2 regions of the Rhizobium sp. BK661 genome follow, and region 2 is predicted to be linked to the other one. Evidence: predicted binding sites of a transcription regulator. Region 2 holds the regulator's gene; the other holds the start of a gene.

Region 1 (14,900 bases), on a different contig from region 2:
GCCGAAGCCGCCGGAGACGACGCCGATCGAGCCGACGATGGAGGTGGGGTCCGCAATGATCTCGTCGCCGGCAAGAGCGATCATGTAGCCGCCGGATGCGGCAACATCCTCGACGAAGACAAGAACCTTCTTCTGCTTTTCACGCGCAAGGTCGCGGATGCGGCTGAAGACGAGGCGCGACTGAACCGGAGAGCCGCCTGGAGAATTGAGCGAGATGGCAACCGCCGGCGCATCCTTGAAGCTGAAGGCCTTTTCGAGGACCTGCGCGGCGGAGGCCAGATTGAGCGTCGGCCGGAATTGGCTTCCACCGCTCATGATCGGGCCGTGAAGCCGGACGACGGGGATTACCACGCCGTCCCTACGGAAACGCTTCGGCAGCAACCTCTTCAAAAATCCGGCCATTTTCCATCCTTTGCGACAAGATCAGCGAACGTCTTCCATGTATGCAACGGAGCGACAAACGCAATGGCTGCCGCAGAAAACATCTGCGAACCACAATTCTTGTTGCGAATGACTTGCATTATCATTCCAATCAGACATACTGGTTGCATCGAAAATAGGCGGACACTCATGGACATCGTAAATCCGAACGCGAAGACCGGCTGGCGACACGAGCGCGAAGAGGCATCGCTTTCCGATGTTTACCGTTCGGTCCAGACGCACAAACAGGGCTCGCGCTGGCGCCGCGTCGCTGCGTTCCTCGGTCCCGGCTACATGGTCGCCGTCGGCTATATGGATCCCGGCAACTGGGCGACTTCGCTCGCCGGTGGTTCGAAGTTCGGCTATGCGCTGTTGACCGTCGCGTTGCTGTCCAACCTGATGGCGATCGTTCTGCAATCGCTCTGTGCTCGGCTTGCTATCGCCTCCGGCCGGGACCTTGCCCAGGCCTGCCGTGACGCCTATCCGAAATACGTCTCGGTGCCACTGTGGGCTTTTGCGGAAATCGCCATTATCGCAACCGATATTGCCGAAGTGATCGGCACAGCCATCGGCCTCAACCTGCTCTTCGGCATCCCACTAGAACTCGGCGTGCTTATCACCTCGCTCGACGTCTTCCTTATTCTCTATCTGCAGAAGATCGGCTTCCGCTGGGTGGAAGCCTTCGTGATTGCCCTGCTCGGCATCATCGCTGTATGCTTCGGCGTGCAGATCTTCCTGGCGGATCCGGAATGGGGCGCTGTAATCCGGGGCTTCTTCCCAACGACCGAGATCGTTTCCAATCCCGAGATGCTTTATCTCGCGCTCGGCATTCTCGGCGCCACCGTGATGCCGCACAATCTTTATCTGCATTCCGGTATCGTCCAGACGCGCGCATACGGCCATACGATACCGGAGAAGCGCGAGGCGCTGACCTATGCGACGATCGACTCGACCATCGCGTTGTGCTTTGCGCTGCTGATCAACGCTTCGATCCTGATCCTCGCGGCGGCTGCCTTCCATACCAATGGCAAGACGGATGTCGTGGAATTGGGCGAAGCCTCGTCGCTGCTTGCGCCGTTGCTCGGCCTTGCAATCGCGCCGACACTGTTCGGCATCGCGCTGCTCTGCTGCGGCCTGAATTCGACCGTAACCGCAACGCTTGCGGGCCAGATCGTCATGGAAGGCTTCCTGAAGATCAGACTCCAGCCATGGGTCCGCCGCCTGATCACGCGTGCGATCGCCATCATTCCGGCCGCCTTCGTCACCATTTGGTACGGAGACAAGGGCACGGCGGAACTGCTGATCCTGACACAGGTGGTGCTCAGCCTGCAGCTTTCCTTCGCTGTCTTCCCGCTGGTAATGTTTACGGCCAGCAAGGCGAAGATGGGCGCGCTGGTCGCTCCACGCTGGCTGAGCGGAATCGCTTATGTGATTGCGGTCCTGATTGCCGGCCTGAACGTCAAGCTGCTATTCGACTTCGTCGTCGGTTAGCGCCTGGCATAGGCCGCCCGGCCATTGTTGAGATCGTCGACGAAGGGGGAGAATTTATGCGTCCCCTCCTCGTGCATGATGAGTGGCGCGCGCAGCGAAAGCCGCGCGCGCGACCCTTTTATCGCCGTGACCAGGATGCGCACGGCGTTCTCGCCCTCGCGCGGATGGATCGCGGTGACTTCGATGCCGCCGAAGCGGCGCCCGCAGGCGTCAATGATCTCGGCAATCGATTCCGGTCGCGCGATGAGTGATAGCTGCCCGCCGGGGATCATGATCGCCCCGGCCGTCCGCACCCAGCTTTCGAACAGTCCGTCCGTCATCGCGTGTGCCTCCGCCTTCAAGGCATCGGGGGTGCGGCGATCACCTGCATCGTTGAACGGCGGGTTCATGATGACGTGATGGAAGCTCTCGTCGACAAGGCCGGCCTCATTGCGCGCCTTCGCCTTCAGGGTCACATCCGCTTCAACTACGGCGACACGGTCCGCGACATGTGCATTTTCCGGCAGCAGGATGCTGCGGCGCGCATAGTCAGCCATCTCGCCGGAGCGTTCGAAAAGCACGACTTCGGCCCTCGGCAGACGCGACGCCACGGCCAAGCCGGCAGCACCGGCGCCGGCGCCAAGATCGGCAACCTTGACCGGACGGTCATCGGCGACGAGCGCAGCAAGCAACATCGCGTCCATGCCGGAACGGTGCCCCCTGCCCTTCGGCTGCAGCACATGGAAGAGCCCCCGATGGAAGGCGTCTATGGTTTCGGCAATATTCCCCGTCATCATAGACTCACTTCGGAGCGCGCAGTTCGCCGCCTAGTCCGGCATCCACCAGAATGCGTCGCGCTCGATCGGCTTGTTCGTCATCGACAAGGAGTCGGCGCGGCAGCATGCCGAGCGACCCTTCCAGAATGCTCATGCCCTGATCGGCGATGAAGCAGTGAATACCGGCATCCTTCAGCAGACTTTCCGCGAAGGAGAGCAGCACGGGATCGTTGGCGCGAATAAGTTCATGCATTTGCGGGAAAATCCCTTTCAAATTTGCGCGACGCGACAATTCACCCCTTGCCGCGCCAATCGCCCCTTTCTATTGTCGAACTCAATAATTTAACAGGAGTCCGGGTCGTTGGGCGTGGTCATACCGCTTGAAGAAAGCAAAAACAAACTGGCATCCGTCAAGCCGCTGGTCGATTTGACCAAGGCGGACATGGAGCGGGTGAACCAGCTTATCCTTTCCAAGGCCGGCTCCGACGTCCAGATGATTCCCGAGGTGGCCAACCATCTCATCTCGTCCGGCGGCAAGCGTCTGCGTCCGATGCTGACTTTGGCGTCGGCCGCATTGTTCGGCTACAAGGGCGAGAACCACATCAAGCTCGCGACATCCGTCGAGTTCATGCACACGGCGACGTTGCTGCATGATGATGTCGTCGATGAAAGCGACCTTCGTCGGGGCAAGTCCACGGCCCGCATGATCTGGGGCAACCAGGCAAGCGTGCTCGTCGGCGACTTCCTGCTCGGCCAGGCGTTCCGTATGATGGTGGATGTCGGCTCGCTCGATGCGCTGGACGTCCTCTCCGCGGCCGCTTGCGTGATCGCCGAAGGCGAAGTGCTGCAGCTCTCCGTCGCCAAGAACATGGAAACGACGGAAGACGATTACCTTGCCGTTATCCGGGCCAAGACGGCGGCATTGTTCGCCGCGGCTGCCGAAGTCGGCCCAATCGTCGCCGATGCCGGCAAATCCGGGCGCAACGCGCTGAAATCCTACGGCATGAACCTCGGCCTTGCCTTCCAGCTCGTCGACGACGCGCTTGACTACGGCGGCAAGGCAGCCGATCTCGGCAAGAATGTCGGCGACGACTTCCGCGAAGGCAAGATCACGCTACCGGTTATCTTGGCCTATCGCCGCGGGACCGAGGAAGAACGGGCCTTCTGGCGACAAGCCATTGAAGGCGGCGAGAGCAGCGATCAGCATCTCGAAAAGGCGCTTGGCCTGATTACCAAGTATGGCACGCTGAACGATACCATTGCCCGCGCGGTTCATTACGGGACGATCGCACGCGATGCGCTCGCGCCGCTTCCGGACACGGCATGGAAATCGGCTCTGATGGAAGTCATCGACTTCTGCATCGAGCGCGTCAACTAATCGACGGTCACTGATCGCGGACTGATTTTATTGCAGGACCGCTTCAAAAAAGCCATCCTGTTGTGAGTCAGTCAATTCAACTGATTTGCAGCCGGACGAGGCCGGCTGCCCGACAAGAGAGGTTTTCTAATGCGGCAAAAACTTGCCATCCGTCTTCTTTCGAGCGCAGCCATGGCAGCGGTCATCTCGCTGGCAGCGCTCGGCGGCGTGAATGCCGAAGAGACGGCCAAGAAGGACGATGCCGCCACAGTAATCTTCGATCCGGATAGCGTCACGAGCTTCTCCGGCGCATTTTTGGCTGCCCGGACTGCCGACGTCGATCACGATTACGAGACGGCGATCGAGTTGTACAAGAAGGCGCTGCAGATCGAGCCTGGCAATCCGGAAATTCGCCAGCGCCTGATGATCTCGCTGCTTCTGAACGGCGACATCAAGGACGGCGTGAAATACGCCAACGATCTCAAGGGCGACCCGACGGTCGAGCGCATCACGACGATCGTGCGCAGCATGGATGCCATTCGTCGCGGCGAATACAAGACGGCTGAATCGCTCCTGAAATATACCGGGCCGAACGATCTCGACCGCATGATGAACGATCTGCTTGCCGCCTGGGCTCGCGTCGGCTCCGGCCGTGGCAAGGATGCCCTGTCGATGGTGCAGAGGATGAAGGGACCGGATTGGGTCGGTATCTTCAAGTCTTATAATGCCGGGGCAATCGCGATCGTGAACGGCGACGTCAAGGCCGCCCGTCAGAACCTCAACGATGCCGTGCTCGACAAGGACGGCGGCGCGACGGCGCCTGATACCTTCATGCGCGCTGTCATGGCGCTTGCCCGCCTGGAAGCCTCGCAGGGCAACAAGCAGAAGGCGCTGGACGCGATTTCCGTCGGAGACAACCTGCTGCCCAACTACGCTCCGCTGAACGCGTTGCGCCAAAGCATCGAAAAGGGCGAAAAGCAGGAACAGCAGGTTCAGACTGCCAAGCAGGGAGCGGCCGGCGTCCTATTCTCCATCGGCGGCGCGCTGAACCGCGACGGGGCTGAAGACATCGTTTCGCTTTATCTGCAGACCGCGAAGACGCTTGATCCGGACAGTGCTGATACGCTTGTCATGCTTGGCGGCATTGCCGAGAAGCAGGAGCAGATGGACCGCGCGATTGCTCTCTACAAGCAGGTGCCAGAGACCTCGCCGATGCGCCGCATCTCCGAACTTCAGCTCGGCCTTGCCCTGGCTCAAGGCGGCAAGGTGGAAGAAGCACGCAAGCACCTGCAGAGCCTGATCGCCTCGGATCCGAAGGACGTTCGCAGCTACCTCGCTTATGGCAGCGTACTGTCGGATGCGAAGGATTATGCCGCGATGGCCGACAATTACGACAAGGCGGTCGAAGTCCTTGGTCCACTACCCGGCAGGAGCGCATGGACAGTCTTCTTCCAGCGCGGCATCGCCTATGAACGCCTCAAGAAGTGGGACCAGGCCGAGCCGAATTTCCGCAAGGCGCTGGCGCTCAATCCGGACCAGCCGCAAGTGCTGAACTACCTCGGCTACTCCTGGATCGACATGAACCGGAACCTCGATGAGGGACTGGCGATGATCAAGAAGGCCGTCGATCTGAGGCCCGACGACGGTTACATCATCGACTCGCTCGGTTGGGCCTACTTCCGACTGAACCGCTTCGATGACGCGGTTAACGAGTTGGAGAAGGCCGCTCAGATCAAGGCTGGCGACGCCACGATCAACGACCATCTGGGCGATGCCTACTGGCGTGTCGGGCGCAAACTCGAAGCCGTCTACCAATGGAACCGTGCGCTGAGCTCGGAGCCTGAGGCCGCCGAGATCCCGAAGATCAAGGAAAAGATCGCCAACGGCTTGCCGCAGGATACCGACAGCTCAAGGGCCGCCGACAAAAAGCAGCCGGACCCGGCGCCCGTCGAGCCGAAGCCCACGGATAAGAAGTCCTGATAGGCGATGCCAACGGCGAGTTTGCGCGATGACGTGACCGTCATCGAGGACGCTCCGGCAAAGATCAATCTGGCCCTGCATGTGACGGGCCAGAGATCTGATGGATACCATCTCCTCGATATGTTGGTGACCTTCACCCGGCATGGAGATCGGTTGCAGTTTACGCCGGCCCAGCAGGACGAATTCGAGATCTCCGGGCGCTTCGCCGAAGCGCTTGGCGACAGCCGTGACGACAATCTTGTCCTTAAGGCCCGAGATTTTTTGCGCGACGCGATCGCTCGCGAGGGTGGCAGCACTCCCTCCGTCCGGATCCAGCTCCAGAAGAACCTTCCGATCGCGTCGGGGATCGGCGGCGGCTCGGCGGATGCCGCGGCGACGCTTCGCGGTCTGATGAAGCTGTGGGACGCGTCGCTTCCGCCTGAGACAGTTGCGGCAATCGCCGTTCGCCTTGGCGCCGACGTGCCGATGTGCCTGGCCAGTCAGCCGCTTGTCGCCCGGGGCATCGGCGAGAAAATCACCCTCCTCAACGACATGCCGATCTTTGCCATCGTACTGGCAAACCCTCTGAAGGGTGTATCGACGCCGGAAGTCTTCCGTAAGCTGACAACAAAGACCAATCCGCCGCTCGACATGGCACCTCGCCCTAGCTGGGTAGAGACGATAGGCGCGATGCGCAACGACCTTGAGCCGGTCGCGCGTGAGATACTGCCTGAGATCGCCGAAATCTCGGCGATGCTCAGGACGCAGGGAGCCTCGCTCGTTCGTATGTCAGGCTCCGGCGCCACGTGCTACGGCATTTTTGCGTCGCTTGCAGCGGCTCAAGGCGCGGCTGCGATGCTTCACAACGACCGGCCGGACTGGTATTTCGAAGCAACGGAAACGATTGCTGGAGGTCGTGATGCCAGGGCTGGATGAGACGCGAACCTTCATTCCGGTTGGCATTGCCGTGCTGACGGTCTCGGATACGCGGACGCTTTCCGATGATCGCTCCGGCGATACGCTGGCTGCCAGAATCAAGGAGGCGGGCCACCGGCTGATCGATCGTGCGATCGTTCCCGATGATCGGCTGGCAATCGCCTCGCGCGTCAAGGCCTGGACGGAACGAGACGATATCGACGTCGTGATCACGACGGGAGGAACGGGTTTTACCGGCCGCGACGTTACGCCGGAGGCTCTGGAGCCGCTTTTCGAGAAGAAGATGGACGGCTTTTCGGCGGTCTTCCACCGCATCTCCTACGACAAGATCGGCACCTCGACCATTCAGTCCAGAGCCACGGCAGGCGTTGCCAACGCAACCTTCATCTTCGTCCTGCCGGGCTCCCCCGGCGCCTGCAAGGATGCCTGGGACGGCATCCTGAAATCCCAGCTCGACTATCGCCACATGCCCTGCAACTTCGTGGAGATCATGCCGCGCCTCGACGAGCATCTGAAGCGCGGCGCCGGCAAGTAAGGATCTTCTCCGGCCACACAGTCCGTCGTGCTATGTCCCAATGCCCGGCAGGTTGGGCATCGTTTCCCAACTATCGCCCGACAGCAGAAGGCAGCTTATGCCTCTGGTATCGGTAATGAGCAGCGTCCACGTGCCGCTCTGCGCAGCGTAGACCTCAAGCATGGCGTTCTGATTGACCAGTCCGACTGCCGTCAGCCTTTCGGCAAAGTTCTTGTCGAGAAAATTGACGACCTCGGATCGGGCTGCGCAACTGCGCATCATCTGCGATGCTGCCGAATGCGGATGCGCGATCATCAATGTCGCCAATATGACCGCCGATACAAGGCCGTGGATCATATTGCGTTTCATGACGCACCTCCCTTTGCCGGATAACCGGCAGAAGAGGAGACTTCCGCTGACCTGTTCTGCCGTCTGCCGGCATTCCATGGTCGACCGTCACGAAGCGCGGCGCTCGGGCGGCGCCATGACCGAATTATAGCGCGAAATCGTATCGGGCGCCATTATTGCGGAGATGGAGATAACCGCTATCGGGCGGCGCGCGCGACCCAGGATGGAATCAGCTCGCTGGAAAGCTTCCGCAGCTTCTGCCCCTTTGCGAATTCGGAAAGGCGCATGCCGCTTCTTGCGGTTGCCACCGCCTGCTTCTTGGGAAGGAGAAGTCCAAGTTCCAGTGGCGAAGAGGCCCGGCTAATACGCTGCAGGAAAGGCCGCCGGTATCCACGCGACGCGGTGAACCGCGCCGGCAGCTTGTTGAGGGCCATATACTCAGCAATCTCATCGATCCAGCCGGTCTGCGGTCGTGCCCCCGGCTCCACGAAAAGCAACCATTCGCCTCGCGCAGAGTGCACTATATCCTTGATATCCCATTGCGAATGAAAGCGGCAGCCGGCGGCGTCGGCCACCCGCGACGTCCCGTCCCGCGAGTCATGGTCCAGCACCACCACGTCGCTGACGAGCCCCTCCACCGCGCCTGCAACCAACACCGATAACGTCTGCGCCAGCTCAGGTTCCTGATCCTGGCATTCCAGTACTACTGTCAACATTGCCTATTCATAGAGCGCCGCACAAAATTTTGCCAGCGGCACTTTCCTCATTTTGTTCTTGCATTGTTCTCATTTTATCGATAGGAATTTAATCATCAAAACGGACGAAAGCAAAGCTTTCGCCAGCGGAGAATCCGATGAACGAGCAGTCCCTTGCAGGGCAGGCCGCATTCGCGCCTGCCAATACGGCAGATATTGCCGATGCGATGATCGTATCTGCCGGCTTGCGGATCGATGTCGACCGTCGCCGCGGACGTGCGGCGGGATTGAATCCAAGCGGACGTTTCGAACCTATGCGCCGGGAGGCCATCGATGATGGCTGGCAGAATCTTGAAGACCTGCCGCCGTTCAAGACCGAGGTTCAGATCGAGAAGCCTCGGACGGCAATCACCCGCAACGAGTCACCGGACATTCCCTTCGACCGCTCGATCAATCCCTATCGCGGCTGCGAGCACGGCTGCATCTACTGCTTCGCGCGGCCAACGCACGCCTATATGGGGCTTTCCGCCGGTCTCGACTTTGAAGCCAAGCTCTTTGCGAAGCCGGATGCAGCCAAGCTGCTGGAACGTGAACTGGCAAAGCCCGGCTATAAGCCGCGCGTGATCGCGATCGGCACCAACACCGATCCCTACCAGCCGATCGAGAAGGAATGGCGCATCATGCGGCAGATTCTCGAGGTGCTTGAGAAGGCGAACCATCCGGTTTCGATCGTCACCAAATCGGCGATGATCATGCGCGACCTCGATATTCTCTCGGCGATGGCGGAGAGGAATCTCGTCCGCGTGTCACTGTCGGTCACCACGCTCGACCGAAAGCTCGCGCGGACGATGGAGCCCCGCGCCTCGACCCCCACGCGTCGGCTGGAAGCCATCCGCGCCCTCTCAGAGGCAGGCATCCAGACATCGGTGATGGCTGCCCCGATGATTCCGGCGCTCAACGACCATGAACTCGAGCGTATCTTGGAGTCAGCCCATGCGGCGGGTGCTACAGAGGCGGGCTATGTCATCCTGCGTCTGCCGCTCGAAGTCTCGCCGCTATTTCGGGACTGGCTGCTGCAGAATTATCCCGACCGCTACCGGCATGTCATGTCGCTCGTCCGCTCGATGCGCGGCGGCAAGGATTACGACGCGGAGTTCGGCAAGCGAATGAAGGGCGCTGGGCCTTACGCTTGGCAGATTGCGCGCCGTTTCGAAATGGCGACGAAACGGCTCGGCATGACCCGCCGCAGCATGCCGTTGCGGGATGATCTCTTCGTTCCGCCCGATGGCAGCGGCGTGCAGCTTTCGCTGCTTTGATTTTTCCAGCTTCGCGGATGGTCGCCCTGCCCTTCCGCGCTCAAGTCCCCGGCCCGCCGCCCTGATCCGGGGACTTGCAGGAAATCGGGTTGGCGTGCGAGGGTCAGCCGCATGAAACGTCGCACGCCACCCGATTCTCCTATGCTTTTCGAATACGTCCCCCTCGTGCCGGATTTTCGGCTCGAGCTGAAGGCGCGCAAGGCTGGCCACTGGCCGGTCGCCGGCGCGGATGAAGCTGGACGCGGTCCTCTCGCTGGCCCAGTGGTCGCAGCCGCCGTCATCCTCGACCCCAAGCGTATTCCCGATGGCTTGAACGATTCGAAGCAGCTTTCGGCACAGAAGCGCGAGGAGCTCTTTGCGCAGATCCTCGCGACCGCAACGGTGTCGATCGCCTCGTCAAGTTCTACACGCATCGATGAAACGGATATCCGCAAGGCGAGCCTGGATGCCATGCGGCGTGCCATCTGTGGCTTGTCGATCCCTGCTAGCTATGTGCTGACAGACGGCCTCGATGTGCCGCCTGGCCTTCTCTGCCCCGGCCAGGCTGTCGTCAAGGGAGACGCGCGCTCCGTCTCGATCGCCGCAGCCTCCATCGTCGCCAAGGTGACGCGCGACCGCATGATGGCGCGTGCCGACAGTACGTTTCCCGCTTATGGCTTTGCTGCGCATGTCGGCTATGGCACCGCGCAACACCGCGCCGGCATCGAGAAGCACGGTCCGTGCTCGCTGCATCGCATGACCTTCAGCCCGCTGAAGAAGGTGCAGGGCGTCGATATCGATGTCGATATCGGAATCGACTGATCTCGCTTACCGACGACAACTAAGGTCCCAAACTAAAAAAGCCCCGCAAAGCGGGGCTTTTCGAAAGCGTAATGCTCACCTTAGTTGAGGCGGCTCTTGACGTTACCGATGGCGTCGCTGAAGAGCTCGGACTGAACCTTCGTGTCTGCCTTCTTCGCCAGAACGTTCTCGGCAGCGGCAATAGCCAGATCGACGGCAGCGGAACGAACAGCCTTCATCGCGTCGGCTTCAGCCTGCTTGATCTTCTGTTCGGAAACGGCCGTGCGGTTGGCAACGAATTCTTCCGTTTTCTTCTTGGCTTCAGCCGTCAGCATTTCGGCTTCGCGCTCGGCCGCAGCAACGATGTGTGCGGCTTCGGCTTCAGCTTCCTTGCGCTTGCGCTGATACTCGGCCAGCAGATGCTGGGCCTCTTCACGCAGACGCTTGGCTTCCGACAGTTCGTTGCGGATCTGATCAGCACGGTCGTCCAGCGACTTTGCCATCATACCCGGAACCTTCAGGTAGACAACCAGCGCCAGGAACAGGACGAGGCCGACAAATGCGAAGAATGTTGCGTCGAGTGCAAATTCCATCGATCAAGCCCCCTTCTTGATGTCTGCAACCGCAGCGGCAACATCTGCCTTCGCGGAGGTGCCGATCAGCTGTTCTACGACGGCGGTTGCGGTTTCTTCAGCGATCGCACCGACGTCCGCGAACGCCTTCGCCTTGATGTCGGCGATGCGGCCTTCGGCAGCCTTCAGCTTTTCAGCCAGGCTTGCTTCAACGGCCTTGCGGTCGGCTTCGGCCTTCAGCTTGGCAGCGTCGCGGGCTGCGGTACCGATCGAATTTGACTTGGCGCGGGCTGCGGCCAGCTCGGCTTCGTAAGCGGCAACGTCGGCGTCGGCCTCCGCCTTCAGGCGGCTTGCCTCACCGAGATCCTGCGAGATGCGGCTGTGGCGCTGCTCGAGAATATTGCCGATGCGCGGTGCGATGACCTTTTGCATGAGCACGAAGAAGGCGACAAACGTAATCGCCAGCCACAGCAGCTGCGAGGGGTAGGTCTTCGCATCGAAAGGCGGGAATACGCCGCCACCATGATGCTCGGCTGGTACGCCGGTCTCGGTGTGGACATCGCCTGCAGCCGGGGCGGCATGCGCGTCTGCACCAGTTTCTGCGGTTCCCGCCGGGGCCTCTTCGGCGTAAGCCGGGGTCACAAAAAACATGCTCACCTCCAGGTGTACTGCAAATGCAAAGGATCACGGCATGCGGGCTGCAGGCCGTGATCCTTCAATGCGCCTGTATTAAACGGCGAAGAGCAGGAGGAGAGCGACGAGCAGCGAGAAGATGCCCAGAGCTTCCGTAACGGCGAAGCCGAAAACCAGACGGCCGAACTGGCTGTCAGCGGCAGACGGGTTGCGCAGCGCGCCGGACAGGTAGCTGCCGAAGATGTTGCCGAGGCCGAGAGCCGTACCGGCCATACCGAGGCAAGCCAGACCTGCGCCGATGTACTTTGCTGCGATGGGATCCATATTTTCACTCCTTTGAAATGGTTGTTACGGCGAATTGACTGACGCCCATGGACGTCAACATCGGTATCCTTAGTGGCCGCCCGGATGGATCGCGTCATTGAGGTACATGCAAGTCAGCACCGCAAAGACGTAAGCCTGGAGGAAGGCAACGAGGAACTCGAGACCGGTCAGGGCGACCGTCATGATGAGGGGAAGGATGGCACCGCCAACGCCGAGCGCACCCAGCGCTCCAAGCGAGGCGACGAAGCCTGCGAACACCTTCAGGGTGATGTGGCCAGCCAGCATGTTGGCGAAAAGACGAACGGAGAGCGAAATCGGGCGGGAGAGGAAGGAGATGATTTCGATCGACACGACCAGCGGCAGAAGAATGCCCGGAACGCCCTGCGGCACGAAGATATTCAGGAAGTGGAAGCCGTGCTTATAGAAACCGTAGACCAGAACCGTACCGATGACGAGCAGCGCCAGCGCGAAGGTCACGATGATCTGGCTGGTGATCGTGAAGAAGTACGGGAACATGCCGAGCAGGTTTGCAGTCAGCACGAACATGAAGAGCGAGAAAACCAATGGGAAGAACTTCATCCCCTTGGACCCGGCGCCTTCCTTCAGCATGTTGGCGATGAACTCGTAGGACATCTCGGCCACCGACTGGGAACGGCCCGGCACGATCGCCCGATTCGACGTCGAGAAGTACAGAAAGCCAGCAGCGACGGCAGCAGAGGCCACCATGAAGAGCGATGCATTCGTAAACGAGAAATCAATTCCACCGACTTCGATCGGCACAATCTTCTGGATCAGGAACTGATGGGTCGGATCGTTAGACACCGCTTGTTCTCTCTATCTTTAGCCCGCGCAAGACGGGATTATTGCACTGGATCGAACGCCGGAGCGCCCTGCCCTATTTTCCACCATTCTCGCGGCCGGTCGGATCTGGCTTTGCAACCTTCCCCGCAGCCCGCAGAACGTTCAATACACCGGCACAAAATCCGAGAAGAAGAAGAACAATCAATCCCCAAGGCGCCGTGCCGACAAAACGGTCGAGGACATAGCCAAGAACGGCACCGACAACGATAGCGGAGATGAATTCGCTCGAAAGCTTCATCGCCTGGGCATAGCCTTTGCGGCTCGCCTCGGCGCTGGCTTCGATAGCCTCTTCCTTCCCCGCTTCAACACGCTTGGTTGCGAGCTCCGCCCCCAATTGCGCCCGGCGCTTTTCTAGACCTTCCTCGCGGTCGTCCGTCATGGTGCTCTCCTCCGCCAGCCGCTGTCCGCGATCCCGCTACCCCGGTTTTCCGGACAACGACCCCAAGGTTTGAGAACCTTTCGGCCCGTTCTGAAGTCGCGCGCAACATAGTTTTAGCAAAAAGCATAGTCAAGGCGTAGGCAGTCGATGTCCAGCCATAAAATAGACAAGAGAAAACATACGCTTAGGCCGATCCTGGCGAGGTTAGCCAAAATCGACCGAAAGAATCCGCTTTCGCGTGCAGCGATGAGACGCGAAATCGCGCTGAGATCGGCTTTTCCTCAGCTCCAGCCGCCGCCGTAGGTGCGGTAGAAGACGTGCAGGCCGATGCGGCCGACCTTTTCCATCGTCTTTGCCCATTTCGGGCGGACGTAGACAGCATGATAATGCGTTGCCGAGCCTACCTGCGGGAACCAGATCTTGCCGGCGGTAACAGCCATGGCGACTTCGCGGGCGATTCTCCAATGATACTGCGAGTTCACACGATCCTTGATATTGTCGCAGGCAAAGGAGAATTGGCAGCGATTGCGCCAATCCTCGTTCTGGTAGACGACGCCGCAGATGGTCTTCGGGTAGGCGGGATTGCGAACGCGATTGAGAATGACCTGGGCGACAGCCGCTTGTCCCTTCACCGTTTCGCCACGCGCTTCGAAGTAAATACCGGACGCCAAGCACTGCTGCTCGGCTGCCGAGAATACTGAAGGCGGCAGAATGCTTGCCGCCCAAGCGTGATCGCGCGGACCGATCTGCGGCACGAAGCGGCCATCGTCGGCCTTGTCGGTCAAAATCGAATCGAACGGCGACTGGCGAGCGTAGTCCGGAGCGGCCGGCGCATATGCCGTCGCCAGGACATCGGCCTTGGAGTTGGTCACGAGACCGGCCAGCATCGGTGAGACGCCGCGATCCGGTCTCGGCGGCTCCTTCTTGTAGAAATTCGTGGCGATCTGGATTTCCTTACCCTTGATCTTAGGCTTCACGAAAGCCGACCGATCCTTCAGGTCCAAGCTCGGCTGAAAGAGCAGGCGTGTTCTCTGGAGAATAGAGCCGGCGGAAAAATCCTTGGGCGGCTGCACCTTTTCAACAGCGACGACGCGGCCCTTCTTGAGTGGGCGATTGACGCGGTCTTCGTCCGGCGAGGCCCCATGCCCCTTCTCCTTCGCCATGAAGGCGACCTTGCGGCCGTCGGGCAGAACCATGCCTGCCCCGGCCGCGATCGTGCCGGTCACAACAGGATCGGCAAAGGTCAGCTCCGCCTGATGGATCGAGCCGGCCGGCGAATTGGTGAGCACCATCCGCCAGTTCTCCCGACCCTGATCGAGGCCGGCAAGCAAGGCAGCGAGGTCCGCATGAGACGCCACAGTCGGCGACATCAGCCATCCGCAGACGCCGAAGAGCGCGGGGGAACTCCAATTTTGAAGCAAGAGGCGCAGCTTGCCACGGGAACGGCTATTTCGACGCAACGCGAAGACTCCGGCATGAGACGCATGAACATGCCGTTGAAAATGTCTCATTAACCTTGATGCTTGGTTAATGCGGATGCCGCGCGACGGCGAAAGCATT
Region 2 (14,900 bases):
CGACCGCCTTGGTGGCATAGGTCATGCCGATGCCGAAGGAGACGATCGTGACGTCCTTGCCCGGACGATGAATGCGGGCCTTGCCGATCGGGAGAACGAAATTATCGAGCTTCGGCACGTCGAAGTGCTGACCGTAGAGGATTTCGTTTTCGAGGAAGACGACCGGGTTCGGATCGCGGATGGCGGCCTTGAGCAGGCCCTTTGCGTCGGATGCCGTATAGGGCATGACGACCTTGAGGCCCGGGATCTGGCTGTACCAGGCCGAGTAGTCCTGGCTGTGCTGGGCGCCGACGCGGGCAGCCGCACCATTCGGGCCACGAAACACGATCGGAGCACCCATCTGACCGCCGGACATGTAGAGCGTCTTGGCGGCAGAGTTGATGATCTGGTCGATCGCCTGCATGGCGAAGTTGAAGGTCATGAACTCGACGATCGGCTTCAGACCGGACATTGCGGCACCGACACCGACGCCGGCAAAGCCGTGCTCGGTGATCGGGGTGTCGATGACGCGGCGAGCGCCGAATTCCTGCAGAAGACCCTGGGTGACCTTGTAGGCGCCCTGATATTCGGCAACTTCCTCGCCCATGACGAAGACGCTGTCGTCAGCGCGCATTTCTTCGGCCATGGCATCGCGAAGCGCTTCGCGAACGGTCATGGAGACCATTTCGGTGCCGGCCGGAATTTCCGGATCGTTTGGCACAGCGGCCTTCGGCTCGGCCGGAACCGGAGCAGCGGCGGCAGGCTTTTCTTCCGCCTGCGGTGCGGCTGCGGCAGGTGCGGGCTGAGCAGCAGGTGCAGTCGAGATGTCGGATGCCGATTCACCGTCCTGAAGCAGGACTGCGATCTTGGCATTGACCTTCACGTTTTCGGTGCCGGCCGGAACCAGCAGCTTACCGATGACGCCTTCGTCAACGGCTTCAACTTCCATCGTCGCCTTGTCGGTTTCGATTTCGGCGATCACGTCACCAGACTTGACGGTGTCGCCTTCCTGCTTGAGCCACTTGGAAAGTGTGCCCTCTTCCATCGTCGGAGAGAGGGCGGGCATGAGAATATCGATTGGCATGGGTCGTCCCTCCCCGATTAGAGCAGAATGTCAGTGTAGAGCTCGGATGCATCCGGCTCGGGATCGGACTGGGCGAAGTCTGCGCTGTCGGCAACGATATCGCGGACGTCCTTGTCGATCGCCTTGAGATCGTCTTCCGAGGCCCAACCCTTCTCCAGCAGGCGCGCACGCACCTGCTCGATCGGATCCTGCTCCGAACGCATCTTCTGCACTTCTTCCTTGGTGCGGTACTTCGCCGGGTCGGACATGGAGTGACCACGATAACGATAGGTCAGCATTTCGAGGATGATCGGGCCCTTGCCGGAGCGGCAATGCTCGAGGGCTTCGTCGGCTGCAGCCTTGACCGCGCGGACATCCATGCCGTCGACCTGAATGCCGGGGATGCCGAAGCCGGAACCGCGGAGCGAGTAGTTCGACTGCGCGGTTGCGCGAGCGGTCGAGGTACCCATGGCGTAGCGGTTGTTTTCGACGATGTAGATAATCGGAAGTTTCCAGAGAGCAGCCATGTTGAAGCTCTCGTAGACCTGGCCCTGGTTCGCAGCGCCGTCACCGAAGTAAGCGACGGAAACGCTGTCGTTGCCGCGATACCGGTTTGCAAAGGCAAGACCTGTTCCGAGCGAGACCTGAGCGCCGACGATGCCGTGACCGCCGTAGAAATGCTTCTCTTTCGAGAACATGTGCATCGAGCCACCCTTACCGTGCGAATAACCGCTGCGGCGGCCGGTCAGCTCGGCCATGACGCCACGCGCGCTCATGCCGGTTGCCAGCATGTGGCCGTGATCACGATAGGCCGTGATGACCTGATCGCCTTCCTTCTGCGCCATCTGCATGCCGACGACGACAGCTTCCTGGCCGATATAAAGGTGACAGAAACCGCCAATGAAGCCCATGCCGTAAAGCTGGCCGGCCTTCTCTTCGAAGCGGCGGATCAGCAGCATATCGCGATAAGCGCTGAGCTCTTCATCACGCGTGAAATCGGCAACAGGACCACCATTGGTGGCCTTGTTTGCCGGCTTTGCGCTCGTTTTACGGCTGGAAACGGTCGCGGTTTTTCGCGGCGCCATTCAACCCTCCCTATGGGTTTGTCGGTTCTTTGGTTGGGCGTACCATAGGGAAGAAATTTCGCCACAGCAATGCCATAAATGCATGGCTCGTATTCATCAGCAAGTCACTGATAAATAATGCTTTATTTGAATTAACTGAATTCCAGTTAATTGGAATAGTGATTGAATATGACGATCTCATCGGCACGAGAAACATTCAGCTGAAGACGCGCTTTCTCGTCCAGCATATCCTTGTCCATCGAACCGTCACTCAGCAGCGCGACCTGCTTTTCGAGATGCTCGCGCTTGCCTTTCAGAACCGCCAACTCCCTCTCACGCGCTATCCGCTGGCGCTCGAACCCTTCGGTTGCCCGCAGACCGTAATCACCATGGATGCAATGATAGCCGAAGTAGGAAAGAAACGCGACCGTCATGGCTGGAACCACGAAACGACCGATCTTTTTCTTCTTGTGATGCTTTGTCCACATAAACGCACGCTCGAACGCATTACCTCGATGCGCTCAAGACTACCGGGCAGAGATTAACTGTCCGTTGACTATGAAAAATCAGGCAAGAAAAAACCCGCGCCTTTCGAAGGCGCGGGTCGAAGTGGTTAAAATCAGGCGCAATTAACCGCGGATGATCGAGCGGCCGGCATAGCGGGCCTGCGGGCCAAGACCTTCTTCGATGCGGATCAGCTGGTTGTACTTGGCGAGGCGATCCGAGCGCGACAGCGAGCCGGTCTTGATCTGACCGCAGTTGGTGGCAACCGCGAGGTCAGCGATCGTCGAATCTTCGGTTTCGCCCGAACGGTGCGACATGACCGCGGTGTAGGCTGCCTTGTGCGCGGTGTTGACGGCATCGAGCGTTTCCGTCAGCGAGCCGATCTGGTTGACCTTGATGAGGATCGAGTTGGCGACGCCCATCTTGATACCGTCGCGCAGGCGAGCCGAGTTGGTGACGAAGAGATCGTCGCCGACCAGCTGGACCTTCTTGCCAGCGAGATCGGTCAGAGCCTTCCAGCCGTCCCAATCGTCTTCGGCCATGCCGTCTTCGATTGAGATGATCGGATACTGGGCAGCGAGCTGAGCGAGGTATTCGGCCATGGCCCCCGGCTCCAGCGTTCGGCCTTCGCCTTCGAGGACATACTTACCGTCCTTGAAGAATTCGGTCGAGGCGCAATCGAGGCCAAGGCAGATATCGTCACCCGGCTTGTAGCCGGCTTTCTCGATCGACTTCATGATGAAGTCGAGGGCTTCAGGGGCGCTCTTCAGGCCCGGCGCGAAACCGCCTTCGTCGCCAACATTGGTGTTGTGACCCTGAGCCGACAGTTCCTTCTTGAGGACGTGGAAAACTTCCGAGCCCATGCGAACGGCTTCGCGGATGGAATCAGCGCCAACCGGAAGGATCATGAACTCCTGGAAGTCGATCGGATTATCGGCATGCGCGCCGCCGTTGATGATGTTCATCATCGGAACCGGCAGGAGGTGGGCGCTAGCGCCACCGACGTAGCGGTAGAGCGGCAGTCCGGCAGCCTGGGCAGCGGCCTTGGCAACAGCGAGCGATACGCCGAGGATGGCGTTGGCGCCGAGGCGCGACTTGTTCGGCGTGCCGTCCAGCTCGATCATGATGTTGTCGATCTGGATCTGGTTTTCGGCATCGATGCCGCCGATGGCGTCGAAGATTTCCGTGTTGGCGGCTTCGACAGCCTTTTCGACACCCTTGCCGAGGTAGCGCTTGCCACCGTCGCGAACTTCGACGGCTTCATGCGCGCCGGTCGACGCGCCCGACGGAACCGCCGCGCGGCCCATGCTGCCATCTTCCAGATAGACATCGACTTCGACGGTGGGGTTGCCACGGCTGTCGAGAATCTCGCGGGCGATAATGTCGGTAATTGCGGTCATCGGCTTTTCCTGCTTGAGGGTGGATAAATCGTTTGAAATCCGTCTTAATCGAAGATGCGCAAATTACAATGGCGCTTTGCGCATGCTTCGCAGCGATATTCGTGCGTGGCCTATTACACGAACATGTCAGTCTTTTGAACGTCAGCTTTTCGCGATCGCGTCGAAGGCCAGGAGCTTTTCGAGAAGCCTCGGCATGTCCTTGAGATAGACCATGTTCGGACCGTCAGACGGCGCGTTGTCAGGATCTTCGTGCGTTTCGACGAACACACCTGCCACACCGACGGCAACGGCCGCGCGCGCCAGCGTCTCCACGAACTCGCGCTGACCGCCGCTGGAACCACCCTGCCCTCCGGGCTGCTGCACCGAATGGGTGGCGTCGAAAACAACAGGGGCGCCCATCGCCGCCATGATCGGCAGCGAGCGCATATCGGAGACCAGCGTGTTGTAGCCGAAGGAAGCGCCGCGCTCGCAAAGCAGGATATTCGGGTTGCCGCTGGAATTGAGCTTGTTCAAGACATTCTTCATATCCCAAGGGGCAAGGAACTGGCCCTTCTTGACGTTGATTGTGCGACCGGTTTTGGCGGCTGCGACCAGCAGGTCTGTCTGGCGACTGAGAAAGGCCGGGATCTGCAGGACGTCGACGACCGTCGCCACCTCGGTGCACTGCTCCTCGGTATGGATGTCGGTCAGGACAGGAAAACCGTATTCCTTCTTGAGGTCGGAAAAAACCTCCAGCGCCTTATCAAGGCCGATGCCGCGCTGAGCGGAGAGCGATGTCCGGTTCGCCTTGTCAAAGGAGGACTTGTAGACAAGGCCGATACCAAGCTTGTCGCAAAGCTCCTTCAATACACCGGCGACCATGAACGCATGCTCGCGGCTCTCCATCTGACACGGTCCGGCAATCAGCGACAGCTTGCCGGTATTCGAAAAGGTGACGCGGCCGGCGCCTTCGCCGACCGCGACTTCGGAATTTGTCTGGCTCATCGTTTCTCCTCGAAGGCGAAGAGCGCACCCTGCCCGGGCGCTGCCTTCACCAGAATTCGATTGTTCTTGCGCGTGTAGGTCATCCCGTTAGCAGCCAAATGCGCTTCTGTCACGGCGAGATCACCGACCTTGAAAACAACGGCAACGCCGCGCAGGCCGCGATCGTCTGAGGGTGCAGAAATATCGAAGTAGGCATCCAGTCCATCGGGGGACAGAACGATGATCCTGGCGTTGGGCGTTGCAACACTCACACCAAAGGCCTCGTTGATCACCGTCAGGCCGTGCGCCGCGGCGCGCACAAATGGCGCAAACGCCTTTGGGTCCGGCGCGCCAAGAACGATCTCCGCGATCCCGCCCACGCCATTTGGGTGCACTTGCAGCGCCCTTCGATCGGCAGGCAGCGGATTGACCCTCTGGCAGGTGAAAAAAAAGAAATCAGGTGCGCGCAGGTCAACTGCGAACGCGAGTTTGAATGCAGCAATGGCTTCCGAGCCGTCGGGCATCTTCATCGGCCGCTCGAACTGCAGCATCTCACCGCCGTTGATCTTCTCCGCAAGGAATCTAGCGTGGTCGCGGTCGGCGTCCCCCGTCGCGAAGACAACTGCGGACAGTCCATCCTCGCCGCATCGAAACCGAAAGGCACGGTCACGCGCGGTGAAGACGTTGCCCTTCCTCGCCGACGCCTCGTGCAGTTCGAGGCTGGCGACGCCCAGCGGCTCCAGATAAGTTTCGTCGGCGAAGAAGATACAGGCGTTCTCTGTTCCGAACGGGTGCCGCGCATCTGGCGCGACGGTGAATCCCAGCATTCCGAGGCGCTCGCGCGCAAGCCTGATGTTGGACACCGGCAGCACAATGTGGTCCAGCGGATGTGCTTCGCTCATGGCAAACTCCCCGGGGATTTGCGAAGATGTGCGCCGGGCAAGAGAACAATGCAACCCCCTTCTCCGCATTCACTCAAAAGCGACGCAAAAACTGAACAAGTTGCAGGCAAGTTTTACGAAAATTTAGGTACTTGCAGAACACATATGGAACATATAGTGTCTGTTCTGGCTTTGTTTCACAACTCTGGGGTTCAACTTCGATGCTGACGCGCAAGCAACAGGAGCTTCTTCTCTTCATTCACGAACGAATGAAGGAGTCCGGTGTCCCCCCATCTTTCGACGAAATGAAGGACGCTCTCGATCTCGCGTCGAAGTCGGGCATCCACCGCCTGATTACGGCGCTGGAAGAACGCGGCTTCATTCGCCGACTGCCGAATCGAGCCCGCGCTTTGGAGGTCATCAAGCTGCCAGAGGCATATAATCCCAGTCTCCAGCCGCGCCGCGGTTTCTCGCCGAGCGTGATCGAGGGCAGCCTTGGCAAACCTCAACCGGTGGCGCCGCCAAAGCCGGCCGCGCATGCGGACAATGGCAATTCGGCCTCTGTACCTGTTATGGGGCGGATCGCTGCAGGCGTGCCAATTTCTGCAATCCAGAACAATACGCACGACATCACGGTTCCGGCCGACATGCTTGGCCCAGGCGAGCATTATGCGCTCGAGGTGAAGGGAGACTCGATGATCGAGGCCGGCATCTTCGACGGCGATACGGTGATTATCCGCAACGGCAGCACCGCCAACGCCGGCGACATTGTTGTCGCACTTGTCGATGACGAGGAAGCAACCCTCAAGCGCTTCCGCCGCAAGGGCGCTTCGATCGCGCTTGAAGCTGCGAACCCGGCTTATGAAACGCGTATTTTCGGACCCGATCGCGTCAAGGTTCAGGGCAAGCTGGTCGGCCTCATTCGCCGCTATCACTAAAGACAGGCGGCTCTCCGTCGAAGGTGCCGCTTCGCCAATTGTATGCCCGATGCCGCATCCAGGGCCGGTCAAGTGTCGTATAGGCCGTCGTCACGACAGGCGTTCCCTGTTCGTCTATTCGTATCTCTGCCGCACCCGAGCGGCGCAAGGTTTCGCCCGTGAACAACAATGCACCTGACCGGCATTCGTTTGCGCGCAGACGAGCGGGCGTAACGACGATGTCGGCGGTGTCGCAGGCAGCGCCGACGTAGGCGGGATCTTCGATGATCGTCAGAACGTAGCCGCTGTCGTGCGCCGCTGTGCACCAAGCGCCTTTCAGGCAGACGAAACGGTTCTCAACGCCTCTCGCAACGACCTGCCGCAACGCGTTGCGAGCGTTATGCAATTCGTCGGCCGAGAGCCTCCGAGGCTTGCCGTCGCCGTCTCGCCGGCGGACTGGTTTGACACCCTCTATCAGGAGCGGCGGCCGGGCTTGCTCCGCAACCAGAGCCCTTCGCCATTGGTCGAAAATGAAGTCGGGTGGGCGCGTCCGGTTGGAAGCAATAACCTGATTGTCGACAATCGCGACGAGACCGCCATCCTCGGCAATGATGAAATCTGGCGCCGGTCTGGACGGCGCGAGCACAACGAGCAGAGTTGCCAACGCGATCGCAACAGCGCCGAGGTACCGCAGTCTGGTGCGCAGAAGCGCAAGCACGAGGAAGCCTGCGACGGCGACAGGAAAGTACCAAACCGGCAATCGGCCGATATCGACGTTGCCGCCCCATCCCGAGACCATCTTTGCAATGGCGATCACAATTTCGAGCCCGAAGCCGGCGATTTTCCAGGGAACGATATCGAGGCCAAACGGCGTCAGCAGCATCGCGAACATGCCCATAGGCATCACCACGAAGGAGATTACCGGCATGGCCATGAGATTTGCGGGCAATCCATAAGCGCTGAGCCGATGGAAATGTTCGACTGCAAAGAGCGCGGTCGAGAAGCCTCCGATCATTGAGGAAAGGAGGATGCCAGCAAAGAAGCGTGCGACAAAAACTACGGGCTTCACTGCCCTGACTTGCAGCAAGGGATGTTCGCGCGCGGCTCGCTTCGACCACATCGCATAACCGGCAACCAGCGCAAGAGTCGCCGCAAATGACATCTGGAAGCTCGCGCCTAGCGCCTCGGATGGAGACAAGAGCAGAATCACCCAAGCCGATAGGGCAATGTTGCGCAGACTGATTGACGGCCTGTCGAAGAATACAGCGGCCAGCATGATCGCCATCATGATGAAGGCTCGCTCTGCCGAGACCGCAAAGCCCGAGATCATGTAATAGGCTGTCAGGGCGACGAGCGCGCCAGCAGCTGCAATCTTCTTGGTCGGGTACGCCTGCGTAACGGATGGAAACAGGCTCAGCAGTTGGCGTAGGCCGACGAAGAAGATACCCGCGGAGAGCGCCATGTTGAGACCGGAGATTGCCACGATATGCGCCAGACCCGCCTGTCGCAGCGCGTCGGTGGTTTCCCGCGAGATCGCGCGCCGCTCGTCGGTGACAAGCGACGCCGCAAAGGCGCCGGTGTCGCCCGGCAGGATTCCACGGATGCGGTCTCCAATTCCGCTTCGAAGACCATCCAGCCAGTTGGCTCCGCGCTCCGAAATCGATGGTGTGCCGACCGCTGGCGGCATTGAAACGCTTGGCGAACCATAAAAGAAACCGTTCGCGCCAATCTCGTCGAAATAGGCGCTGAAGGCGAAGTCGTTGAGCCCAGGCAGCGCCGGTCCCGCAGGCGGGGTCAATCGTGCCCGTCCCGTCAACCACTCCCCGATTTCGAACGGTTCTTTCTGCCCACGCGCGACGACTGAAACCCGGTCTGGCGGCCGCCTAATCTGAGGCGACTGAGTGCCGGAAATGGAGAGGATATAGCGCCAACGACCCGCGCCATCCCCCTCCCGACGCTCGACCCGACCAGTGATCGTTGTGGTGACGGGCGTATCCAGTATGACGGTCGCCCTGCTCCGCGTTTCGTATTGGGCCGAAAGCATTCCCGCGACGCAAAGCAAGCCGGCCAGTGCTGAACTCCGGACAAACGGACGCCCTTGGCCCGCCGCCATTGCAACAGGTGCCAACACAACAACCCATGCCATCAAGCGCATCGTGGGAGGGTCACTTGCGAGTTCGAACCAGAGGACGGCGCCGGCTCCGAGGAAGACCGGCGAGAACAGAAACAACCGTCCATGTTCCATCTCCGCTGTCGCGGAACCTTGGAGCCATGAAGCCCAGTCCCGTGTCGCAGCTTTGATCCGTGTCGGCCACGCGATGGAGGACTGCGTGCGCATGGCCGGCAACAGCTTGGCGGCCGATCGATTCAACAGGAGAGACGGCTCCGCTGCACGCGCGGAAGCATCCGCGGCAGGCACGGCCTTCGTTACTTCAAATGGCTTCAACCCCGGCATGCATTTGCGCCAAAAAACAGCCGCCCTTGCAACCACAATGCAAGCTATCGAGGCGTCGGGCAATAATAATCGATTGAAATCTGAAGGAAAATCTGAACGCTGAAAAGCCAAGGATTATCATCGGCTTCTGCTATGCGCAGGGCTCATCGCAGCAGTGCCCAAAAGTTGATACTGCGATGCACAAAATGGCATCACGGTAACTTGGCATTAGGCGCGCGATCATATAGCAATCATCGACGACGCTTAACCCTATGGCGCTTTTATGGCGCCACCCGCCAGTTTGGAGGATCAGAATGACGGAACAAAGCGCAACACTGAAAATCGGTGACAAATCAGTCGATCTCGCCGTCAAGAGCGGCACGATCGGTCCTGATGTCATCGATATCGGCGCCCTCTACAAGAACACGGCTTCCTTCACTTACGATCCTGGTTTCACCTCGACCGCATCCTGTGAATCGAAAATCACCTACATCGACGGCGACGCCGGTGTGCTATTGCATCGCGGCTATCCGATCGAACAGCTTGCCGAGCACGGCGACTTCCTCGAAGTCTGCTATCTGCTTCTCTACGGCGAACTGCCGACCGCTGCCCAGAAGAAGGATTTCGACTATCGCGTCACGCATCACACGATGGTGCATGAACAGATGAGCCGGTTCTTTACGGGCTTCCGCCGCGATGCGCATCCGATGGCTGTCATGTGCGGCTGTGTCGGCGCGCTGTCCGCCTTCTACCATGACTCGACCGACATCACGGATCCGCATCAGCGCATGGTGGCAAGCCTGCGCATGATCGCCAAGATGCCGACACTCGCCGCCATGGCCTACAAGTATCACATCGGCCAGCCCTTCGTTTACCCGAAGAACGATCTCGACTACGCCTCGAACTTCCTGCGCATGTGCTTTGCAGTTCCCTGTGAGGAATATGTCGTTAATCCGGTGCTCTCGCGAGCAATGGACCGCATCTTCATCCTGCACGCCGACCACGAGCAGAACGCCTCGACCTCGACCGTCCGCCTTGCCGGCTCGTCGGGCGCGAACCCGTTTGCCTGCATCGCAGCCGGCATTGCATGCCTCTGGGGCCCGGCTCACGGCGGCGCCAACGAAGCAGCGCTGAACATGTTGACCGAAATCGGCACCGTTGACCGCATTCCGGAATACATCGCCCGCGCCAAGGATAAGAACGATCCGTTCCGCCTGATGGGCTTCGGTCACCGCGTTTACAAGAACTACGATCCGCGCGCCAAGATCATGCAGAAGACGACGCATGAAGTTCTCGGCGAGCTGGGCGTCAAGGACGATCCGCTGCTCGAAGTGGCGATGGAACTCGAGCGCATTGCACTGACTGACGAGTACTTCATCGAGAAGAAGCTCTATCCGAACATCGACTTCTACTCCGGCATCACGCTGAAGGCTCTGGGCTTTCCCACGACCATGTTCACCGTGCTGTTTGCTCTCGCCCGTACGGTCGGCTGGATTGCCCAGTGGAACGAAATGATCGAGGATCCGGAACAGCGCATCGGTCGCCCGCGTCAGCTCTATGTCGGTGAGCCGCAACGCGATTACGTGCCTGTTTCCAAGCGCTAATCAGCGATCACAGATAGCAAAGAAGCCCGGTCAGGAATGGCCGGGCTTTTTCTTTTGAAGGACATCGAGGACGATTTCGGCCGCATGTTCCCCCGGCGGCTTTTCGGTCTGCATTCTCTGCCAGAGAACGTCAAACCCTTCCATCATCGCCTGCCGTGGCAAGGTGTCCACCGACAGCTTCTCCATCCAGCGCGCAAAGCTGCCGCCTCGCACCACGTCGTTGATATACTCGGGCACAACGGCGTAGTCGGCGATCAGGTTCGGAAGGGCCGCGCTCCAGGTTTTGATCTGGCTGGTCATGAGCTTGATGATCCAGTCCGTCTTGTACGCCGAAACACACGGGACGCCGGTCAGCGCCAGCTCAAGCACGACGGTCCCAGATGCCGCCATGGCGGCATCCGCTTCGGTGAACGCCTGCCACTTCGCCTCGGCGCCGGCCACGATCTCCGGCTTGGTCGTCCACTCCTTGACGAACTCACGGATCATGGCCTCGCGGCGCGGCATCGTCGGCAAGACGAAACGCATCTCGCCGTTGCGCGCCACCAACTCGGTGACGGCGTCGCCAAAGTGGGGCAGCAGCTTGGTAATCTCGCTTGAGCGCGAGCCTGGCAGCAACATCACTGTCTTGCGGTCGGCCCGTGTCCGTGGCTTGGTCTGCGCACGCCGGCGTCGGGCGTCCAACAGGTTTGGGTCGGCCGTCAAACGGTGGCCAACATAGGTCGTCGGCGGCCCGCCCAGTTTGCGCATCACCTCAGGCTCGAACGGCAAGACAGCGAGCACATGATCGACATAGGCGAGCATGCGCTGTGCGCGATATTCCTTCCATGCCCAAACACTCGGGCAAACATAATTGACAACAGGCAAGCCGGGCAGCGCCCTGCGGACCCGCTTTGCAACCCTATGCGTGAAATCCGGACTGTCGACGATAACGAGCACGTCGGGTTTTGCCGCGATGATTGCCGACGCCGTCTCGCCAATACGCCGGACGAGCCTTGGCAACGTCGACAGTACTTGCGTGATGCCCATCACCTGCAGTTCAGAGAAATCGAAAAGCGAGCGCAGGCCCTGCGTCTCGAGCCCCTCGCCGCCAACGCCGACGAGATCTACACCGCCCGGAAACTGTCGTTTCAGGGCGGCGATCAGATCCGCCCCCAGAAGGTCACCCGAGACCTCTCCAACAACGATGGCAACTTTTAGCGACGCATCGCTCACGCTAGCCCCCAGGATGGCAAACCTCTATCCAGTCCGCACACGAAAATACCGGCCTCATCCGCAGCCTTGATGACAGCGTCACGCTCCAGGATGAGCGAGCGACCCGCCTCGACAGCAACGCCCGCCAGGCCCGCCCTTTTCAGGTTCTCGATCGTCGAAATGCCGATCGATGGCAGATCCGCGCGGATATCTTGCTGAGGTTTGCAGAGTTTGACCAGTACGCCGCGGCGACGCGCAGAAATGCGCCCGGCTGATCGCAGGTCAGCGACACGGTCCAGCATGCTGTCCGTGCCTTCGACGCCCTCGAGCGCAACAATGCGGCCGCCAACTGAAACCGCCCCTTGCCCGACATCCAGCCTGCCAAGCGCATCGGCCGCTTCCGCGGCGCGCGCGATATCTCTTCGATCATCAGGTCCCGGTCGCACTGCGCCCAACGGACCGACGGTCGCAAGGAGGTGTGGTGCGATCTCATGCGCGCCGACGACGCGGCGTCCGTTCCCCTCGATCAAGGTAATGACCATGCGCAATACGGCATCGTCGCCACCAGCGAGCAGCGTGCGGACCGTCGACGGCAATTTCACGATCGTTTTCAGCGTCGGGCGGACCTCACGCCACTCCGGACGCCGGCGCACGCCTCCCGACATGACGACTCGATCTACGCCGTTGCTCGCGAATATCCGACTGAGAGCAGCGAAGTCACCGACGCCGATCACCGCGTGATCAAAGCCATCCCAGGAGCGGTCCGCTTCATCTTTCAGCGCGATAATGAAGGGATCTTCACCTGCCTGGCGCGCGGCCGTAGCAACATAGGACGGCAGAAGACCGCTGCCTGCGATGATTGCCAAGCGGCCTTTTGCCATGTCACCCGCGAGAGCCAAGCATCACCCTTTCTGTCCCCTGGTCGGAGATGAAAGAGCGCGGTCGCTTTCGGCAGCGATGAAATCAAGAATTTGAATGACTTGCTCGCAACCAGCATACTCGTCGCGGAGTGCGGCGGCATTGTCTCGGATCGAATTATCGCCTTCGAAGATCGCCTTATAGGCCCGGCGCACTGTGTGAATCGTCGCGCGATCAATGCCGGCGCGGGTCATACCGACGACATTCAAGCCGCTCAAAAGGCCCGGATTGCCATTCAGCATCCCATAAGGGATGACGTCGTAGCTAACCGCGGACAGCCCACCTACAAATGCCTGTCGACCGACGCGCGTGAACTGATGCACGGCGCAGCCACCACCGAGAATGACGCGATCCTCGATCGTTACGTGGCCGGCAAGCATGACGTTGTTGGACATGATGACGTTGCTTCCAACCCGGCAATCATGGGCGATATGCGAATTCGCCAGGAACAGGTTGTTGTTGCCCACAATCGTCTGGCTACCGAAATCAGCGGTACCCGTGTTGACCGTGACACCTTCGCGGAAGGTGCAGTTGTCGCCGACCGTCAAGGTCGTCTCTTCGCCACCGTGATGAACGCTCTGAGGATCCCCGCCGATCACGGCCATTGGGAAAATGCGGCACCCGCTGCCGAGCGTCGTGCGGCCCGATACGACGGAATGCGCAAGCAACTCTACGCTATCACCCAGCGTGACATTCGGTCCAACGTAACAAAAGGGACCGATCTTGACGTTCTCGCCGATCACAGCGCCGTCTTCGACGACCGCCATGGCGTGAATCTTGGCGCTGGCTGCTATCCTGCTCATGCCTGATCCTTGCGAACGATCATCGCCCCGATGTCGGCTTCGGCGACGAGCGCGCCATCAACCTTCGCATCGCAGTGGAACTTCCAGATATTACCGCGCTGCTTCTGTTTCTTCACGTGATATTCGACGCGGTCGCCGGGAACGACCGGCTTGCGGAAGCGCGCGTTGTCAATCGTCATGAAGTAGACCAGGTTCCCGGTCTCCCCCTGCTTCTTGGCGCAGATCGCACCGGCTGTCTGTGCCATACCCTCGATGAGCAGGACACCCGGCATGATCGGAGACTCCGGAAAGTGACCGGTAAAATGCGGTTCGTTTGCGGTCACGTTCTTGATGCCGATCGCGGACTCGTCACCGTCGATATCGATGATCCTATCCACCAGCAGGAACGGATAACGATGCGGCAGCAGCTTCATGATCTCCATGATGTCTGCCGAAGAGAGCGAAGTCTTTGCTTCTTCAGTCATTCTTTTCTCCCGTTTTCTTGCTGCCGGTCGACCGGGCCAAAATCGCTGCGGTCTCTCGCAGAAAATCGTTGATGGGACGCGCCGGCACACCACCGTAACGTTCGCCGGCAGGTATGTCGCCGACCACACCGCTCTTCGCGGCGATCTGCACTCCGTCACCGATCTTGATATGCCCGTTCAGTCCGGCCTGCCCGCCGATCTGCACGCCATCACCGAGAACCGTGCTACCAGCGATGCCGACCTGCGAAACGATGGCGCAATGACGCCCAATTCGGCAGTTGTGACCAATCTGGACCTGATTATCGATCTTCGTGCCTTCGCCGATGACGGTATCATCCATGGCACCGCGATCAATCGTGGTATTGGCGCCGATCTCCACATGATCCTGAATGATGACGCGGCCGACCTGAACGATCTTGATCATCCCGCGTGGGCCCGGAGCATAGCCGAAGCCATCCTGGCCAATGCGCGCGCCATTGTGAATGATCACGCCGTTGCCCAAGAGCGCGCAAAGCACGCTTGCGCCGGCGGCGATCGTGCAATTGCGGCCGATCTTGACGTTTGGCCCGATGATCGCGCCGGCTCCGATGTGCGTGCCCTCTCCGATTTCGGCATGTGCGCCGATGACCGCGAAAGGCTCGACCGAGACCTCGCCTTCCAGACGCGCCGTCTTGTCGACAACTGCACGATCCGAGATGCCGGAGCCTTCGGACAA

What was found. Region 2 encodes LexA, which represses DNA repair genes until DNA is damaged. Its sites were predicted from a motif close to TGTTCNNNNTGTGTTCNG; they were not measured.
Region 1: FHX16_RS04420 (PA0069 family radical SAM protein) is a predicted target of LexA. The motif match lies at 8,550-8,567, and genes of this name have one in related genera.

Annotation. Positions count from the first base shown of each region.
Region 1 covers NZ_JANTYT010000001.1:897,880-912,779, reverse strand. The annotation lists gene FHX16_RS04470 (S49 family peptidase) at 1-402, opposite strand, end outside; gene FHX16_RS04465 (Nramp family divalent metal transporter) at 571-1,911, shown strand; gene FHX16_RS04460 (tRNA1(Val) (adenine(37)-N6)-methyltransferase) at 1,908-2,684, opposite strand; gene FHX16_RS04455 (DUF2007 domain-containing protein) at 2,692-2,919, opposite strand; gene FHX16_RS04450 (polyprenyl synthetase family protein) at 3,028-4,044, shown strand; gene FHX16_RS04445 (tetratricopeptide repeat protein) at 4,174-6,003, shown strand; gene FHX16_RS04440 (4-(cytidine 5'-diphospho)-2-C-methyl-D-erythritol kinase) at 6,010-6,918, shown strand; gene moaB (molybdenum cofactor biosynthesis protein B) at 6,902-7,453, shown strand; gene FHX16_RS04430 (hypothetical protein) at 7,484-7,801, opposite strand; gene FHX16_RS04425 (glycosyl transferase) at 7,978-8,496, opposite strand; gene FHX16_RS04420 (PA0069 family radical SAM protein) at 8,634-9,791, shown strand; gene FHX16_RS04415 (ribonuclease HII) at 9,903-10,592, shown strand; gene FHX16_RS04410 (F0F1 ATP synthase subunit B) at 10,673-11,164, opposite strand; gene FHX16_RS04405 (F0F1 ATP synthase subunit B) at 11,168-11,794, opposite strand; gene FHX16_RS04400 (F0F1 ATP synthase subunit C) at 11,873-12,100, opposite strand; gene FHX16_RS04395 (F0F1 ATP synthase subunit A) at 12,170-12,922, opposite strand; gene FHX16_RS04390 (AtpZ/AtpI family protein) at 12,996-13,340, opposite strand; gene FHX16_RS04385 (cell wall hydrolase) at 13,622-14,800, opposite strand.
Region 2 covers NZ_JANTYT010000009.1:118,509-133,408, reverse strand. The annotation lists gene FHX16_RS19165 (pyruvate dehydrogenase complex E1 component subunit beta) at 1-1,063, opposite strand, end outside; gene pdhA (pyruvate dehydrogenase (acetyl-transferring) E1 component subunit alpha) at 1,081-2,127, opposite strand; gene FHX16_RS19155 (septum formation initiator family protein) at 2,274-2,594, opposite strand; gene eno (phosphopyruvate hydratase) at 2,736-4,010, opposite strand; gene kdsA (3-deoxy-8-phosphooctulonate synthase) at 4,152-4,994, opposite strand; gene FHX16_RS19140 (VOC family protein) at 4,991-5,875, opposite strand; gene lexA (transcriptional repressor LexA) at 6,076-6,792, shown strand; gene FHX16_RS19130 (ComEC/Rec2 family competence protein) at 6,773-9,016, opposite strand; gene FHX16_RS19125 (hypothetical protein) at 9,108-9,329, shown strand; gene gltA (citrate synthase) at 9,520-10,809, shown strand; gene lpxB (lipid-A-disaccharide synthase) at 10,840-12,021, opposite strand; gene FHX16_RS19110 (LpxI family protein) at 12,018-12,899, opposite strand; gene lpxA (acyl-ACP--UDP-N-acetylglucosamine O-acyltransferase) at 12,903-13,721, opposite strand; gene fabZ (3-hydroxyacyl-ACP dehydratase FabZ) at 13,718-14,185, opposite strand; gene lpxD (UDP-3-O-(3-hydroxymyristoyl)glucosamine N-acyltransferase) at 14,178-14,900, opposite strand, start outside.